Fodinicurvata sp. EGI_FJ10296: one gene and its partner. Each later gene encodes a partner of the first gene's protein in a complex. Links are inferred from orthologs where the notes say so. Each region holds a gene or a part of one and is shown on either strand. Other genes may lie near its edges. The genes, in order: ABZ728_RS07780 and dapF.

The links.
Region 2: the proteins of ABZ728_RS07780 (region 1) and dapF are in contact, whole or in part, in a solved structure (PDB 5YGU), measured with the Escherichia coli proteins. The link is inferred for Fodinicurvata sp. EGI_FJ10296 from one-to-one orthologs.

What each region holds. Positions count from the first base shown.
Region 1 is NZ_JBFCVL010000003.1:332,830-341,610, reverse strand. The notes cover bases 3,717-6,715. They hold ABZ728_RS07780 (RNA pyrophosphohydrolase), read right to left. Parts: upstream 5,470-6,715; coding sequence 4,963-5,469; downstream 3,717-4,962. Other genes in these bases: ABZ728_RS07775 (divergent polysaccharide deacetylase family protein), read right to left, coding at 5,466-6,715; ABZ728_RS07785 (extensin family protein), read right to left, coding at 3,982-4,647; ABZ728_RS07790 (phosphoenolpyruvate carboxykinase), read left to right, coding at 3,717-3,946. In the rest of the region: tRNA (5-methylaminomethyl-2-thiouridine)(34)-methyltransferase MnmD, read right to left, coding at 1-1,129; ABZ728_RS07795 (hypothetical protein), read right to left, coding at 1,240-1,956; more of ABZ728_RS07790, read left to right, coding at 2,339-3,716; more of ABZ728_RS07775, read right to left, coding at 6,716-7,148; ABZ728_RS07770 (S41 family peptidase), read right to left, coding at 7,282-8,673. UniProt on the Escherichia coli protein: Master regulator of 5'-end-dependent mRNA decay.
Region 2 is NZ_JBFCVL010000001.1:75,003-83,669, forward strand. What follows is about bases 3,746-6,630. They hold dapF (diaminopimelate epimerase), read right to left. Parts: upstream 5,664-6,630; coding sequence 4,827-5,663; downstream 3,746-4,826. Other genes in these bases: mtaB (tRNA (N(6)-L-threonylcarbamoyladenosine(37)-C(2))-methylthiotransferase MtaB), read right to left, coding at 3,746-4,840; ABZ728_RS00340 (pentapeptide repeat-containing protein), read right to left, coding at 5,794-6,630. Also shown: ABZ728_RS00310 (septation protein A), read right to left, coding at 1-451; ABZ728_RS00315 (DUF6522 family protein), read left to right, coding at 524-805; ABZ728_RS00320 (AMP nucleosidase), read right to left, coding at 830-2,389; signal recognition particle-docking protein FtsY, read right to left, coding at 2,444-3,400; more of mtaB, read right to left, coding at 3,410-3,745; more of ABZ728_RS00340, read right to left, coding at 6,631-7,146; map (type I methionyl aminopeptidase), read left to right, coding at 7,452-8,207; ABZ728_RS00350 (winged helix-turn-helix domain-containing protein), read right to left, coding at 8,210-8,667. UniProt on the Escherichia coli protein: Involved in the succinylase branch of the L-lysine biosynthesis and in the biosynthesis of the pentapeptide incorporated in the peptidoglycan moiety. Catalyzes the stereoinversion of LL-2,6-diaminopimelate (L,L-DAP) to meso-diaminopimelate (meso-DAP).

The DNA of each region.
Region 1 (8,781 bases):
CGATTTGGAAGATATTGCGCGTCTCGCCCGTCCACGCCGCCAGCGCGGTTTGTCGGTGGCGTTCGCGCGGCGCAACCGCGAGTTCCAGCCCGCCGCACCAGTTCGCCAAAGGCTCCTCTTCTGCGACCAAACCCGGAGGCGGTGTCTCGGCCAGGTCTTTGATGATGTGGCGGGTGTAGCCGTCCGCTGCCATACCGAACAGCGTCCACGGATCGTCGTTCAGCTGGGCGCGCGGCTGCAGCAATGCCGCCGGATTGCCCGAAGCTGCACTGCCCGGCGATGGATTGCGATCGATAACCGTGACCGACCAGTCGCGCCGTCGCAGGGCCTGCGCCATGGCGCAACCACCGACGCCCGCACCGACGATGATCGCTTGCCGCGCCGTGCCGGCGACGCAATCCGCCGGCCACGACTTTAGCACCGCGCGGTCGGCGCTGCCGGTCCAGCGTCCGACAGTCATGTGGCGCTTGCGGCCGAAGCCGGGGCGCCGCTCCACCTCGAAGCCTGCATCGGCCAGCGTCCGGCGCACATGGCCGGCGGCGGTGAACGTTGCCAGCCGCGCGCCGGGTGCGGACAGGCGACCGAGGGTTTCGAACAGGCCCGGCGTCCACAGGGCGGGATTTCGCTCCGGCGCGAAACCGTCCAGAAACCAGGCGTCGACATGGGCGACGGCGCTGGCCAACAGGGTCGCGCCGTCGCCATGCAGCAAGGTCAGGGTGACCCGCCCGCCGTCGAAGTGACGCCGATGAAAGCCGCCGACCGGCGCTGGCAGGGCGTCGGCCAGCCGGGCGGAAAGGTCGGCCAGTTCCGGCCAGCGGGCATGGGCGCGGCGGATGTCGGTGGCCTGCAAAGGTTCAGCCTCGACCGACAGGAAATGCAAACGCTCTGGCCGGTCGGGACTTCGGCGCCACCGATCCCATGCCGCCAGAAAGTTCAGGCCCGTCCCGAATCCGGTCTCGCCGATCGTGAACCCGCGCCGTCCGGCCCAGTTTTCGTTCAGGCCGACGCCGTCGAGAAAGACGAAGCGGCTTTCGGCCAATCCGTCCTCGCCGCTGAAATAAAGATCGTCATAGGCACGGGATCGCGGGCCGGCGGGATTGGTCCAGTCCAGGTCTGCAGCTTCGGTCATGGCCGGGGTGATATCACGGCCGCATGGGCGGATGCCATTGCGCCGGAGGTGTCCTGATCAACACTGCCCCCTCGCTATCCCCTCGCTATCCCCTCGCTATCACCCAATGCTTATCCCGTGCCGGCACGCCGGCCGGATGGCGGGGTCAGGACCTGACGCGCCAGCAGCATCTGCGCACGATCGACAAGCCACTCTTCGGTCATTTGGCGGGGAGCGGCGAGTGCTTTGCGGCAGGTGTCGTCGCTGAGAAGTCCGGTTATCGCGATCCGCTGCGCCATCGGAGTCATGCGCGGCTCGTCGCCGGCCATGCGGCCCCAGGCCGTCTGAACGGTCTCCACTGCCCGGTGCACCAGCCCCCGGTCAGCCAACGGATATTCGATGCCAAGGCGGTTGACGGCATCCTCCCACGGCTCCACGACCGTCCCGGCGAGTGAAACCAGTTCGCCCTGAACGCTTCGGCGCGTGGCGGCGACCGGCAATCCGGCGCGCGCCGCGACAGGCCGCAGCACGGCCAGGCCATGGGCAAGGAGACGCCGAAGCGTGATCAGCCCGGGAAACATGGGGGCGGGGCCGTCGCCATGGGTCCGCACAAAGGGACGGGCGGCACCCCGGCGATCCGTCGTTCCGGACGGGGCCACGTCCGACGCATAGAACTCGCTGACCTTGCCGCACTTGCCCCGGACGACGCGTCGTATCGGCTCGCCACGGTCGCTGACGGTATCGGCATCCGTCCCGGGAGGGTCGCGCAGCATCATGATGCAGACGCCGCCGACGACGGCCGTCGCCACCAGGATCGCCAATGCCGCAAAAATCGTGAACATGTCCATGAGCGGCTCCGGGTCGGACCGAGAAATCCAGGATCCCGAGAATAGCATACTCTTGGCGCCGCCGCCCACCGTCACCGCAATTGGGGCGCGCGTGATGCCGCAGCCGGGATGCGCACACAAGGCCGCATCGGTAAGTATGCTGAAAAACATGGACCAAAGTGGTAGGCTTTGGCATGAATCCTGGAAACGTTTCCAGAAATGCCGGCCGCGGTTGGCCGGTTCTGCCCATTGGCGACAGGTCTGTCGTGCGTCCGGTTCGCCCCTTGATTTCCGGAATTGCGGAGGCCGCGTGCGATCAGGATCGGCATCGGCTTTGCCGATGTTTTTGTGCCATACCCCCGTACAGTTTCTGGGGTGTGAGTAATAGGAAAGGAAGAGAAGTATGACCGAGCAATCCCCGACCCTCGACATTCAGACGGCGGTTGGCGACGCGGCGCGCGTGCATCGAAACGCATCGTCCGCGGCGCTGTTCCAGGACGCCGTCGAACGCGGGGAAGGATTGATCTCAGCCGATGGCGCTCTTGCCGTGCATACTGGCCGCCATACCGGTCGTTCGGCATCGGACAAGTATATCGTCCGCGACGCCCGTACCGAAGACACGGTTTGGTGGGACAACAATCAGCCCATGAGTCCGGAGACGTTTAGCGGCCTTCTGGATACCTTCTGCGCGCATATCAAAAAGGCTGAGCGGCTCTGGGTCCAGGACCTAGATGCCGGTGCCAATGCCACCCATCGCATCCGGGTCCGGCTGGTGACGGAACACGCATGGCAGGCGCTGTTCGCCCGGCATCTTCTGATCGAACCGGCCGAATCCGAGGTCGGAGCGTCAGCGGGCGGAGACAGTGCCGAGCCGGATTTCACCATCCTTCAGATGCCGGAACTGACCGTCGATCCGGCCGCGCACGGGTTGAAAAGCGAAACCGTCATCGCCGTCGACTTCACGCGCCGGATCGTCCTGATCGGCGGCACCTCCTATGCCGGTGAAATGAAGAAGTCGGTCTTTACCATTCTGAACTATCTGCTGCCGGAAAAAGGCGTCATGCCCATGCACTGTTCGGCGAATGTCGATGACGACGGCAAGTCGGCGATCTTTTTCGGCCTCTCCGGAACAGGCAAGACGACGTTGTCCGCCGACGCCAGCCGCCATCTGGTCGGCGATGACGAGCATGGCTGGCACGATGGCGGCATCTTCAATTTCGAAGGCGGCTGCTATGCCAAGGTGATCCGCCTGTCGGCCGAGGCGGAGCCTGAAATCGCCGCCGCCACGCGCAGCTTCGGCACGGTTCTGGAGAATGTCGTCGTCGATCCCGTATCCCGGCGCCTCGACCTCGACAGCGACCGCTATACCGAAAATACACGGGCGGCGTATCCGCTGTCGGCAATTCCCAATGTTTTGCCCGGCGGCGAAGCCAGCCATCCGTCCGCCATCATCATGCTGACGGCGGATGCCTTCGGTGTCATGCCGCCGATCGCGCGGCTGAGTGTCCATCAGGCGATCTATCATTTCCTGTCCGGCTATACCGCGAAACTTGCCGGCACGGAAAAGGGACTGGGCAAGGAGCCGGAGGCGACATTCTCGACCTGTTTCGGTGGACCTTTCATGCCGCGTCACGCCGCCGAATACGGACGTCTTCTGGCGCAGCGCATCATGAAGCACGGTGTTCGGTGCTGGCTGGTGAATACGGGCTGGACGGGCGGCGCTTATGGTGTCGGCCATCGCATGCCGATCAAGGCGACGCGTGCACTGCTGAATGCCGCGCTCGACGGCTCGCTGAACGACTCGAAGTTCCGGCGCGACCCGAATTTCGGCTTCGAAGTCCCGGAATCGGCGCCCGGCGTTTCGGCCGATCTGCTGGATCCGCGGCAGACCTGGGACGACCCGCAGGCGTATGACGCCCAGGCGCGTCGGTTGGTGAGCATGTTCGCCGAGAATTTCGCCACCTACACCGACGAAGCCGACGAGGCCGTTAAGGCCGTTGCCATCGGCTGAGCTGCCCGCCCGGACCGCCCCCACTGGGACCGGATCTAGACCGAACAGTGCCGCCAGGGCGCGAGGTCGAAATGGAAATGGTCGTGGTGGGCGGCGTCCGTTGACGGCGACAGGACAGTATTGAAGGTCTGGCAGGCGCCGCGCGCCACGTCGCGCAGGAATGCGGATTGGGCGCGCGGGCCGTGCCAGTGTCGGCGGACGTTGATCACACGCCCGTCGGCCAGTTCAAAGCCGCCGATATCGATGGCCTTGCCCAGGGCGTGCTGGGAAATCCGCCGCGAACCGGCGATCGTCCGGCAGGCATACCCGCCCATGTGATGGATGCGGGTTATGTGCTGCCCGAAATGCGCCTGTGCGGCGGGTTGCAGGATCCGGCGTTCGAATTCGTTCATGGCCAGGGCGATGGCACAGCCGACGCGCACGGGAGCGTTCAGGTCGGCCGTAGATGTTGACAACGATATCGGCGTGTCGATACCGCAGCCGCCGGATCCGCCGCCGGACACGCCCGCGAGGCGGGCATGGACGTAGTCGACCTGCCGGCTGTCCAGCGCCGAAAGGCAGGGTCCGCCTGTCGGATAGACCAGCGGCGGCTGCCTCGACCCCCCGCCTGTACCCCCGCATGCCGCGAGCAGCAGGAGCAGGGCCCCCAGAAGGATTGTGGTCAGAAAGCGGCCCCCGAAGCGGATATCGACCGTGTTCACCCATTGGAATCGATCGCGGGGATAATGATTTCCACACCCTGATCGTCCCGGGCGCTGCGCGGCCACGAAGTGACGCGCTGCAGACCCGGGACCTCGTGCAGCAACTCTCGGCCTTGACAATCGAACCGGGTGCATCCGGATCGGGGTCCCCGATCGGTGCCCCGGGACGATAAGGGCGGGACGATCAGGGTGGGGGCGAGGATGCGGGAAAGATCTGTTTGCCTCGTAGAGGCGGATCAAGGGGCGGAAGGCGGGAACGGTCACGACGCAGACTCTCCATGACTTGCCAAGCCTGCGGACCTTACGGGAGCTTCGTTAACGTTGTACGAAATACGGGCTGAACTGATCCAGGATGCGGCTATAGACGCCGCGTTTGAAGGGCACGATATCAGCCAGCACCATTTCGGGCGTCGACCAGCGCCAGGCGTCGAACTCCGGCGCGTGATGCGCCAGGTCGATGTCACGGTCGTCGCCGTCATGGGCCATGGCGACCCACATTTGCTTCTGTCCCCGATAGCGGCCGCCCCAGACCTTGCCGATCAGGTGCTCTGGCAGATCATACGTCACCCATTCCGGCATGCGGTCGAGAATGCGGGCATTGCTGACGCCGGTTTCCTCGTGCAGTTCGCGAAAGGCGGCGGCGTCGACGGCTTCGCCCGGATCAATGCCGCCTTGCGGCATCTGCCACGCCTCGGGCGTGTCGCTGCGCCGCGCGGTGAAGATACGGCCGTCCGGATTGATCAGGACGATCCCCACGCAGGGCCGATAGGGCAGCTGTGCCGTTTCGGGAATATCCATGCCGGGGCGGCTGTCGTTCGTCATGGTGTTGCGCCTGCTTGCAGGGAGTCGGTGCCATAGGCGATCCGGCTGATCGGCACCAGATCGATGTCCTTGTCCTCCAGCGTCGGGAGCCAGGCTGCAATTCGTTCGAATGTCACCGGATAGGAGCCGGCGATACCGACAGCATAGCCGCGCTGGCGGGCCACCGATTCCAGTTCGGCCAATTGGGCGTCGATCTCGTTGCGGGCTGCGACGCGGTCGATGAAACGGTCGTTGACCGCCACCGGCAACCCGATTTCGCCGGCGACCGCGCCGACGACGCTGTTACGCGCCGTACGGCTGTCAAGGAACATGAGACCCCGATCCTGGATCTCATCGAGAATGGGCGTGATGCTGTCGCGTGACGCCGTCATCCGGGATCCCATATTGTTGACGACACCGATATAGCCTTCGCCGCGCCCCAAAGCCCAATCCAGGCGGCTGAGATTGGTCTCTGCCGTCAACGAGGTCAGAAGCGTCTGCGGCCCCGGATCGTCGCGAGGATAGCTGACGGGTTCCATGGGAACCATCATCAGAACCTCATGACCCGCGGCTACGGCCTGGGGAAGCCATCGTGACAATGTATTGGCATAGGGCGTGAAGGCGAGCGTCACCGCCCCCGGCAGCCGTTGAATCGCGCTTTCGGTCGCGGCACTGGACTGACCGAGATCGATGACCACCAGGGCAATCGCCGGATTCTCGGGCGTCGGCAGGGCGGGCGTCGGGTCGACCGGAGCAGGTCCGGCGGCAGGCGTGTCTTCGCCATCGGCGCTGGTCGATGCTGGCTCGTCGGACGAAGCGGCGTTGCCTCCTGCTTCGAGTTGTTGCTCCCGTGGCTCGTCTGCCTGAAGCGGTGGTTCATCAAGGCCTGTCGGTTCGGCATCAGGGGCTGTCTCCGGCAGCGCGGCCAGATCGATATCGTCGTCAGACGCGGACTCTTGCGATGGTGGGTCGCGACGGTTCGACGCAGGGGTGTTCCCGGATTGGGCATCGGATTGAATGTCGCCAGCGTCTCCGGGGGTTTCGTCCTCACCGGCCCTGTCACCGCCGGTGTCGCTGCTGGCGCCGGTCGACGCCGATCCATCGTCATCCTGGACACGGGCAGCGTCGCCGCGATCGCGCACCGCCGGGGTGCCGGTATCTGGTGACAGGGCTATGGTTGCATCCGGCGTTTCCGGCGGCTCGCCCGCGTCGGAGTCAGGGCCAGCGTCAGCGGGGGCGTCCCGTTTCAATTCCGGCATTGGCAGCGGGTCCGAAAGCTCGTCCGAGCTGCCATCGATGCCGCTGATGGTGGCGTTTTGCTCTGGGGGCGTCGAGTTCTGCCGGTCGTCGGATGCGTCATCGGCCCTCGGCAGGGAGGCCAGATCGGACTCCGGCAGATCGGAGTTAAGGGCACCGAGTTGCTGTGAACCGGGACCCGCCGACGGGCTTTCGGCGCTGGTGCTTGGCGTGACCCCTGAAGTCGCACCGTTGGATGCCGGTTCCGGGGGCATTTCCGGGGCCGGATCTGCCGATGGATCCGGTTCCCGGGCGCTGGCGAGGTCGACACTGTGGCTGAGCGTCGTCCGGTCGGCCTGGGTCCGTAATTCGCCGAGGGTGACATCCTCTTCCAGATATAGCCAGAATCCCACTCCCGCCAGAATGAGCGCGACGATGAAAAGAGCCGACAAGAACGCTCTCACGCCGCCCCCAATCCCACGCGGCGGGCGGTAGGGCTACCGCCTGCCGAGTGTGCTGATCGCGCCTTGCCTCGCATCAGAATGGTACCCCCTTTGGATTCATAGTCCGCCCGTTCGGATACGAACCCAAAAGCGTTTACCGTATTTCGTCTCGATGGAACAAGGCAATCCCTTTCAGGATGTCGAGTGCGCGCGAGAGTTGATAGTCTTCGAAGGTCTCTTCGGCCTCGGCCGCAGCTTCGTCTTCGGTCGTATCGGTGTCGCCGTTGCCGTTGCCGTTGCCGTTGCCATTGCCGTTGTTCGTGTTGCCGTTCTCGTTTTCGCCATTTCCATTGCCGTCTTCGGCTGCACCGTTCTCCCCGCCATCATCACCCGAGTTATTATCGCCGGCGCCGTTTTCGTTATCGTTGCCAGACTCGTCACCAGAATCATCGGCCGGGTCGTCGGCTGGCTGCGCAGGGAGCATATTGGGGTTGGTCAGGGCGTTGCGCAGATCGGCCTCGCGACGCGCGACAATGTCGACTTCTTCGATTCGCGCCTGCGGTACAAAGATGTCCGGGACGATTCCGGTTGCCTGTATGGATTGCCCCGAAGGCGTGTAGTGGCGGGCCGTGGTGAGGCGCATGGCGCCGTTGCCGGCCAGCGGTATGACGCTCTGGACGGATCCCTTGCCATAGCTGTCCGTGCCCAGGATCAGTGCCCGGCGATGGTCCTGAAGGGCGCCGGCGACGATTTCCGACGACGATGCCGAACCGGCGTTGATCAGGACAACGATCGGAATATCGTCGGCGATCGTTTCCTCTTCGGCGTTGAAACGCTGCGCGCGGCTTTCATCGCGCGGGCGCGTTGAAACGATTTCGCCCTGGCTCAGGAACAGATCCGACATCGAGATCGCCTGGTCGAACAGCCCGCCGGGATTGTTGCGCAGATCGATCACCAGTCCGCTGAAACGGTCGCCGAGTTCGGCTTCCAGTTCGGCCACGGCGTCTTCGACTTCGGACGTCGTCTGCTCTGTGAAGCTGGTGACGCGGATATAGCCCATATCGTCTTCGGTGCGCCATCGGACCGATTCGATGCGGATCGTGTCGCGTTCGATGTCGACGTCGAAAGGCTCGCGATCACCGCGCAGGATGGTCAGCGTAATGGTCGTACCCACCGGGCCGCGCATCAGGTCCACGGCGTCCGACAGGTCCATTTCGGTGACGGGTTCGCCGTCCAGATGGGATATGTAATCGCCGGCCTCGATGCCGGCGTCGAATGCCGGCGTGTCATCGATCGGCGACACGACCCGGACGAAGCCGTTTTCCATCGTGACCTCGATGCCGAGGCCGCCGAACGAGCCGCGCGTCTGGGTCTGCATGCCTTCGTAGCTATCGGGATCCATATAGGAGGAATGGGGGTCCAGCGAGCTCAGCATGCCGGATATGGCAGCCTCGATCAGCTCCCGGTCCGACGTTTCTTCGACATATTCCGAGCGGATCCGCTCGAACACTTCGCCGAAGAGATCGAGTTGCTGATAGGTCTCCATGGGTGCGGCGCTGTCGGCCCGTGCAGAAAACTCCGACAGCGGGGACAGCGCAAGGACCGCGCCCAGCGCCGTCGCTGCCGACAAGCCGACCCACAACCTTGCCGGCCC
Region 2 (8,667 bases), on another replicon or contig:
TCAGCACCGCAAGAACGATGAAGAACAGCCCCCAGCGCAGACTCAGCGATCGCCATCCCTGGTCGGTCAGTGACAGCACGGTTCCCATCAGAATCTTCAGGAATGTGCGGCCGAACACCAATCCGACCAGGATGATCGTCGCGAACAGCAGGTTGACGAAAGTCGGCTTGATCTTGATGAAGACGTCGTCGTCCATGAACAGGGTCAGGGCGCCGAAAATGACCACGAAGCCGCAGGATATCAGCGGCATCATCGGCACCCGCCGTTCCAGCCTGAACGACACGGCAATGGCCACGACCGTGGTCGCCATCAGCCAGGCCGTGCCGACATAGATGCCTTCGAGCCGGTTGGCGATGAAGAACACGATCAGCGGGCCGGCTTCCAGCCCCAGCCGGATCCACGGGTTGATCGCATGCCTGCCACCGCCTGCGATTACTTGGTTTTCGGCCATGATATGGTAAGCCCCTATATATAACGGCACGTTCGAACAACAGCGCCGACCCCGTTCCGGCAAGGAGTGACAATGGCGATGACGACCGAAGATCGCAAGGACAACGCTTCTCCCGTGACCCGCGCCCCCGACGGTTCCTTCACCGTCGACGCCACCTATATCGCGCCGAAGCTGGGGCTCGAACCCGACCGTTTCATGGCATTGCTGCGCGACGGCCGGGTTTTTCAGGCGACCGAGCGTGGAACCGGCAGCGATGCGGGCACCTGGCGACTGACCTTTACCTGGGCATCGCACCGATGGCAAATCGTCGTCGATGACATCGGCCAGCTGCTGACAGAGGGGCCGCTATCCTGACCGGCGCCAACGACGGGCCATTGCCTATTGAAACGCCACCTCGCTGAAGCTGCGCAGCTTGCGGCTGTGCAATTTCTCCTGCCCCAGTGTGCGCAGCACCTCCATGGTGCGAATGCCGATTTTCAGATGCTGGCCGACCTGCTGCTTGTAAAAGGCATCGGCCATGCCGGGGAGCTTGAGTTCGCCGTGCAACGGCTTGTCTGACACGCACAACAAGGTGCCGTAAGGGACGCGGAAACGAAATCCGTTGGCCGCAATCGTCGCCGATTCCATGTCGAGCGCAATGGCCCGCGACTGGCTGAACCGCTGAACGGGTTCGTGATGATCGCGCAATTCCCAGTTTCGATTGTCGATCGTGGCAACGGTGCCGGTGCGCATGATCGATTTCAGCTCATAGTCCTTCAGCCCCGTAATTTCGCCGACCGCCGACTGGAGCGCCTGCTGCACTTCGGCCAGCGGCGGCAAAGGCACCCAGATCGGCAGATCGGCATCAAGGACGTGATCTTCGCGCACATAGCCATGAGCCAGCACATAGTCGCCGAGTTTCTGCGAGTTCCGGAGACCGGCGCAATGACCAAGCATCAGCCACGCATGCGGCCGCATCACGGCGATGTGATCGGTGATCGTCTTGGCGTTGGACGGCCCCACGCCGATATTCACCATGGTAATGCCGGTGTTGTTCGGCGCGACCAGATGATAGGCCGGCATCTGCGGCGCACGTTCCACGGCGGTGCCCTGCGGCCCCTCGGCACTCAGCCGCGTGTTGGGCGTGATCCGCCCTCCCGGCTCGACGAAAGCATCATAAGTCGGATCTCCCTGGGCCATCAAGGCCTGGGCATGCCGGATGAATTCATCGATATAGAACTGGTAGTTTGTGAACAGCACGAAGTTCTGGAAGTGCTCGCATGCGGTCGCCGTATAGTGCCGAAGGCGATGCAACGAATAGTCGATCCGCGGTGCGGTGAACATTGCCAACGGACGGTCGCCCGAACCGGGCGTAATGAAATGCGTGCCATTGACGATGCTGTCGTCCATCACCGCCAGATCAGGCACGTCGAACACATTGCGCAGGCCCCTGATGCGTTCCGGCGTCAGGTCGCTTTCGACATGCATGCCGTCGGGAAAGGCGAAATGGACGGGTATCGGGGTCGATGAGGTTCCGATCTCGATCGGCACCTGATGATTGTGCAGCAACTGCTCGAACTGCTGGTGCAGATAGGCGTTGAACAGATCCGGCCGGGTTATGGTGACGGAATAGCTTCCAGGGTCGGTCACAAAGCCGAAGGACAGGCGCGTATCCACCTGCGCCCAACCCGTCGTGCGGATTCTCACATAGGGATAAAAGGCCCGTTGCCGCTTCTGCGGATCTTTACCATGGGCGTATTCCCGGAAACGGTCGCGCAGGAACCGTGTGCCGGTATCGTAGATTTCCGCGACCCGCTGATACGCCGCCGTCAGGTCCGTGAATTGTTCGGCTGCGGCACTCACGCCGACCTCGACCGGCTCAACTTCAGCCGATTCTCCGGATGGGTCGATGATCCGGCCGCCGGCCGTTCCAATGCCTTCGACGTCCACGCCTGCCATGCCTTGTCCACCCCGTTTCGTTCTATCCATCACTTTCCACGCCGCAGTCGGCGGTCAGCCGTCGCTCAACCCCATCAGCGACCGCGCGAACTGCCGGGGCTCGAAGTCGCGCAGATCCTCGGCCGTCTCCCCAACGCCAACGGCGTGAACGGGCAGACCGAACGTTTCCGCAAGCGAAACGACGACGCCGCCACGCGCCGTCCCGTCCAGCTTGGTGACGATCAGCCCGGTGACATTGACCGCCTCCTGAAACGCTTCGACCTGTGCATGAGCATTCTGCCCGGTTGTCGCATCCAGGACGAGGACAACGTGATGGGGAATCGACGAATCCTGCTTTTTCAGGACTCGCACCACCTTGGTCAGCTCCTCCATCAGCGTTTTCTTGTTCTGCAGGCGGCCGGCGGTATCGACCAGCAGCACGTCGCTGCCTTCCTTGCGCGCCGATTCGTATGCGTCGAACGCCAGGCCGGCGGCGTCGGCGCCGATCGGCCGTGCAATGACCGGCGAGCCCGTTCGCGCGCCCCAGATCTTCAGCTGATCGACGGCCGCCGCGCGGAAAGTGTCGCCCGCCGCCATGGTCACCGACAGTCCCTGGCCGCGCCATAGATGCGCCAGCTTGCCAATCGTCGTGGTCTTGCCGGTCCCGTTGACGCCGACCATCAGGATCACCGTGGGCTTTCCGCCCTCGGGCCGCAACGGCTGTGCGACCTTGGCCAGAATCGCCGCCGCCTGTTCGGCAAGCGCCTCGCGGACCTCTTCCGGCGACACTTCCTTGCCGAAACGGGTGCGGGACAGTTCCGCCGTCATACGGGCGGCATTGGCCGGCCCCAGATCGGCGCCGATCAGCAGGTCCTCCAGTTCCTCAAGCGTCTCGTCGTCGAGTTTGCGCTTGGTGAAGATGCCGGTAATCCCTTCCGACAGCTTCGACGACGACCGCGACAGGCCGTCCTTCAAACGGCTGAACCAGCTTTTCTTCTTGCCGCCATCCGGGGCGTCGGGCGAGGAGACCATCTCTGGACCTTATGATACGTCGGTTGTTTCCGGTGGGGTTGCCGGGGAAAAGAACCCATGCGGTCCGCAAACCGCACGCCGGGTCTGAAGAACGCCGTCGTCATGGCCGATCACGACCGCCGCGATCAACGATCCGGCCGGTGCCGGCCCGTCGACCAGCCGGGCCGTGGCAAACTGTTCAGTGCGCCCCAGCCCGCTGTTTTCAATCAGCAACATCTCATGGCAGCCGACTCGGCTGTCAAGAAAACGCTGCTGCGCCGCCGCAGCGGCCTGGCGAAGCGCAGCAGCACGGGCCTTGCGGACATTGCCGGGTATCTGCGGCATGCGGGCTGCCGGCGTGCCCGGCCGTTCGGAATAGGGAAAAACATGGACCCATGTCAGGCCGCAGGCATCGATTGCCGCAAGCGTGTTGGCGGCCATTTCCCCAGTCTCGGTCGGGAACCCGGCGATCAGGTCGGCGCCGAACACGATGTCGGGCCGGATTCGTCGGGCGCGTTCGGTCAATGCCACGGCCTCGTCCGGCGTATGCCGCCGCTTCATCCGTTTCAGGATCATCGGATCGCCCGATTGCAGGGACAGGTGCAGATGCGGCATGAATCGATGGTCGTTCGCGATCACGTCCCACAATGCCTCGTCGACTTCGATACAGTCGAGCGAAGAAAGCCTGAGACGCGGCAGGTCGGGAACATGGCGCAGGACGGCCTGAACCAGATGTCCCAGAACCGGCTTTCCGGGAAGATCGCCGCCGTACGAGGTGATGTCGACGCCGCTCAGCACGACCTCACGCGTACCATTGCCGACCAGGGCCTGGATTTGCCGCACCACTTCGGCAACCGGAACCGACCGCGAGGGGCCGCGGCCATAGGGAATGATGCAGAACGTACAGCGATGGTCGCATCCCTGCTGTACCTGTACGAAACCACGCGTACGATCGGTGAAACCGTCCACGAGGTGCTGGGCCGTATCGCGCACCGACCCAATATCATTCACGAGAGCCCGCTGCGTGGCCGTTGCCGCGTCGGCCATGCCCGACCAGGTTTCCGGGCGAAGCTTTTCGGCATTGCCGACGACATGGTCGACCTCGGCCATGGCGGTGTAACGATCAGGGTCGATCTGGGCTGAACATCCGGTGACGACAACCCGGCATTCGGGCCGGTCGCGCTTGATCCGGCGGATGGTCTGTCGGGCCTGACGCTCGGCCTCGGCGGTCACGGCGCAGGTATTCACGACAACCGTTTCGGGACCGTCCGGACACTCGGCCTCGGCTGCGGCCAGGTGGCCGCGGATAACTTCGCTTTCGTAGGTGTTCAGCCGGCAGCCGAGCGTGATCACACGGCGCCGGTCCGCCGATGCCGGACCGGCATCGGGATCGGCGTTTACAGCTGCCCCCGTCGCTTCCATTGTCACCTCGTTGCCCGGCACACCGTCACCGGCCGTCAAGAAAGGCCGGATCCAGCGTGCCGGCGAACACCCGTGCCGCCGGTCCGGTCATCAGGACCCGGCCGTCATCGCCCCATTCGATCCGGAGGTCGCCGCCATCCAGTCGCACGGTCGCCGCCCGGCCGGTCAATCCGCGCCGGCACGCCGCAACGGCGGTCGCACACGCGCCCGATCCGCAGGCCTGGGTCACGCCGGCGCCGCGTTCCCAGACCCGCATCCGGATCAGATCCGGTGCCAGAATCTGCGCGAATTCGACATTGGTGCGGTCGGGAAAAAGCGTGTGGTTTTCGATCAGCGGCCCCAGACGTTCGACATCGACGGCATCGGCTTCGTCAACGAAGAAGACGACATGCGGGTTGCCCATGCCCACCGCGACCGGCTTTGCGACGTCGCCGACGGAAACGGGCAGGCTCATGGTGTCGACCTCCCGGGCCAGTGGGATGTCGCGCCAGTCCAGCCGTGCTTGTCCCATGTCGCAGGTCACGCTGCCGTCGGCGTTGCGGTGGCACGCGATCGCCCCGGCCACCGTATCGATGACGGTTTCACGCCGTCCGGTTTCGGACATAACCAGATCTGCCACGCAACGCGTGCCGTTTCCGCATGCCCTGGCTTCTCCGCCGTCGGGGTTGAGGATCCGCATATAGACGTCCACACCCTTGGTCGCCGTCGGTTCGATGATCAGCAACTGATCGAACCCCACACCCCGGCGCCGGTCGCCGATGCGCCTGACCTGATCGGCCGTCAGATCGACGACGTCACGACGCGCGTCGATAACGACGAAGTCATTGCCCAGACCGTGCATCTTGATGAAATTTTGCGTCATGATCGGGTTATAGGCGTCTGCCGGGACGTAGTAAACCGGCGCCGGCCGATGCCGGAATTGCGGCACACGCATTGCCGGCCGAGACCGTGGGGCCGCGCCAGATCACCAGCGCAGTATCTTTGCCGGTTTTTCAGGCCGGCTTCTTCAGGCCGGTAACGTCGGTGAGGTCGGCATCGCTCATGTTGCAGCCGTCCAGCCTGGCGTTGGACAGATCTGCATTCTGGAGATTTGCCCCGGTCAGATTGGCCCCACGAAGGTCGACGCCGGTCAGCACGGCCCCGGAAAGCTGCGCGTGGCTCATATCGGCTTCGAAAAGATTGGCGTCGCTCAGCCGGGCGCGCATGAGATTGGCCGACCACGTAAGCTTGTTCGCACCGGCGATTTCAACCGGCGACATCCGCGCCTGGGTCAGAGTCGCCCCGATCAGCGATGCACGCTGCAGGTTGGTGCCGCGCAGATCGGCCATCGTGAGGTCGGCGCCCCGCAGGTCGGCGAAGGTCATATCGGCCATCGCCAGACCGGCGCGGATGAGCTTGGCGTCCGACAGGCACACCGAGCGCATCAGCGAGGCCGACAGATTGCGCCCGGTAAAATCGCTCTCCGCCAGATCCAGTTCAGAGAAATCGATGCGTTCGCCGCTGCGGCCGTTGGTGACCGTCCACAGCGCGTGATCGCGCAGCACATCCAGGATCGGCCGGCGCAGGCTTCCCGACGGTTTCAGCACCCTGGCATTGGTCAGGTTGGCTTTCAGCAAATCGTTACGGTCGTAGATGGCGCCGACGAGATCGGCATTGGTCATGTTGCAGCCGATGACCTTGGCATTGCGCAGATCGGCACCGCTGAGATTCGCGCCGGTCAGATTGGCGTCGGACAGATCGGCGCCTTCCAGCACGCAGCCGGTCAGATCGGAATTGGTCAGGTTGGTCCTGATCAGCCGGGCGTCGCGCAGCACGCTGTCGGTCAGATCGGTCTGCATGACGAACGCGTTGGCCAGCTTCGCCCGTGTCAGATTGGCGTTGTTGATCTTGGCGCAGGTCAACTCGGTGATCGTGGTGTCGAAACTGATCGGCTCCAGCGATCCGTCGCTGCCGGGCGTGACGATAACGCCGTCGCGAAGGTCGGTGTCGATCATGCAGGCGCCGGTCAGAACCGCCCCCCGCAGGCAGGTGCCGCGCATATCGGCAAGGGTCAGGTCGGCATCGGTCAGATTGGCCAGCCTGAGATCGGCGCCGTAGAGATTGGCATGCGCAAGCACGGTGCCCACGATACGCGCACCATAGAGATTGGCTCCGGACAAATCGGCCTCGGAGAGGTCGCGGCCGGACATTTCGAGATGAGAAAGATCGACCAGCCGCAGGCATGCCCGCCGGCCCCCGCTGCGCCGCTGCAGATACCGGGCGTGATCGCGAATAACCCGGTCAAGTTCCTGCTGGGACAGGCGCTTGCGGTAGGATTCCTTATTGTCGTCGGTCGATCTTGGCACGGACTGCCGCCCCCTTCCGGGACCCGTTGACGCGAAGCTGGAAGTCGGCACTCTGCCGCAATATCCCGAATAAACCGTTAAATTCGGCACAACTTCCGATTTGTGGCCTCAACGGATGCAATCCTGCGATGCCTCGTAAAAATCTGGTAGCGGTCATGCCCGATGGATCGAACAGCCGCGCCCCCGACAAACATAGATGCCAACCTGGTTTCAGGCTGTCAAAGCCAATAGGGGCCTGACACCCGTTTATGGTAGAGAGGCGTGACGCGGGCGCCGCCGCCGGCAGGACAGTGGAAATGGAATCAATGACGGTATCGAACGACGCGGATTATATCGGTCTGCAGCGAATCGGTCGCATCGTGGCAGATACACTCGCTGCCATGGGCAAGGCACTGGAACCAGGAATAACCACGGCGGAACTCGACGGGCTTGGCCGCAGTATGCTCGACAAACTCGATGCCCGCTCGGCGCCGGAACTTGCCTATGGTTTTCCCGGTGCGACCTGCATCAGTGTCAACGAGGAAATCGCGCACGGCATTCCGGGGCCACGGCGGATCGAGCGCGGCGATCTGGTCAATATCGATGTGTCGGCAGAATGCGGCGGCTTTTACGCGGACACCGGCGCGTCGTTCGCGGTGCCGCCATTCTCGAAATCCATCGCCAGACTCTGCCGTGATGGCCGCAGAGCGATGGCGGCCGGTGTCGAACAGGCACGCGCCAACGGGCCGATCGCGGCGATCGGCAAGGCCGTCGGCCGGTTCGCACACCGCAATGGCTATTCCCTGGTGCGGAACCTTGAAAGCCACGGTGTCGGCCGGTCCCTGCACGAGGAGCCGGGTGGCATCGCCACCTGGCCCAACCCCAAGGACCGCCGGATGATCCATGACGGCCTCGTCTTTACCGTCGAACCGTTCCTGTCGCTGGGTGCCGAATGCGCCGAAAGCGGCGACGACGCCTGGACGCTTTACAGCTATCCCTCGGCACCGACCGTACAGTATGAGCACACCGTCATCGCAACCCGCAACGGACCGACGATCGTTACGCTGCCGAGCGGCGCCTGACGTCAGCCGCAGATGCCGATATCCGGCCCGTCCAGGGCGTTGGCCAGTTCGCCACGGCCATCGATGGCGACCGCCGTCAGGCCCAGCCATCGCGCCATCAATGCCAGTTCCGCCGCCAGCGGTCCGGCGACGGCATCGGCGCTAAAGCCGGGCTCCACATGCGCGGCACAGACCCTGAGAAGACCGGCGGCCCGGTCCGCTTTCAGATCCAGGCGGGCGGCAATGCTGTCGCCGAGCAGGAACGGCAGGACATAATACCCGTATTGCCGCTTATGGGCCGGCGTATAGATCTCCAGCCGGATGCGCGCCCCGAACAGCGCCTCGACCCGGCCCCGGCACCAGATCAACGGATCGAAAGGCGCAAGCAGCGCCCGGCCCGCCACGCGCCGGGGATGGCGCGCCTTGTGCCAGAGATAAGCCGGCCGCGCCCATCCCTTGACTTCGACGGGACGCAGCTCGC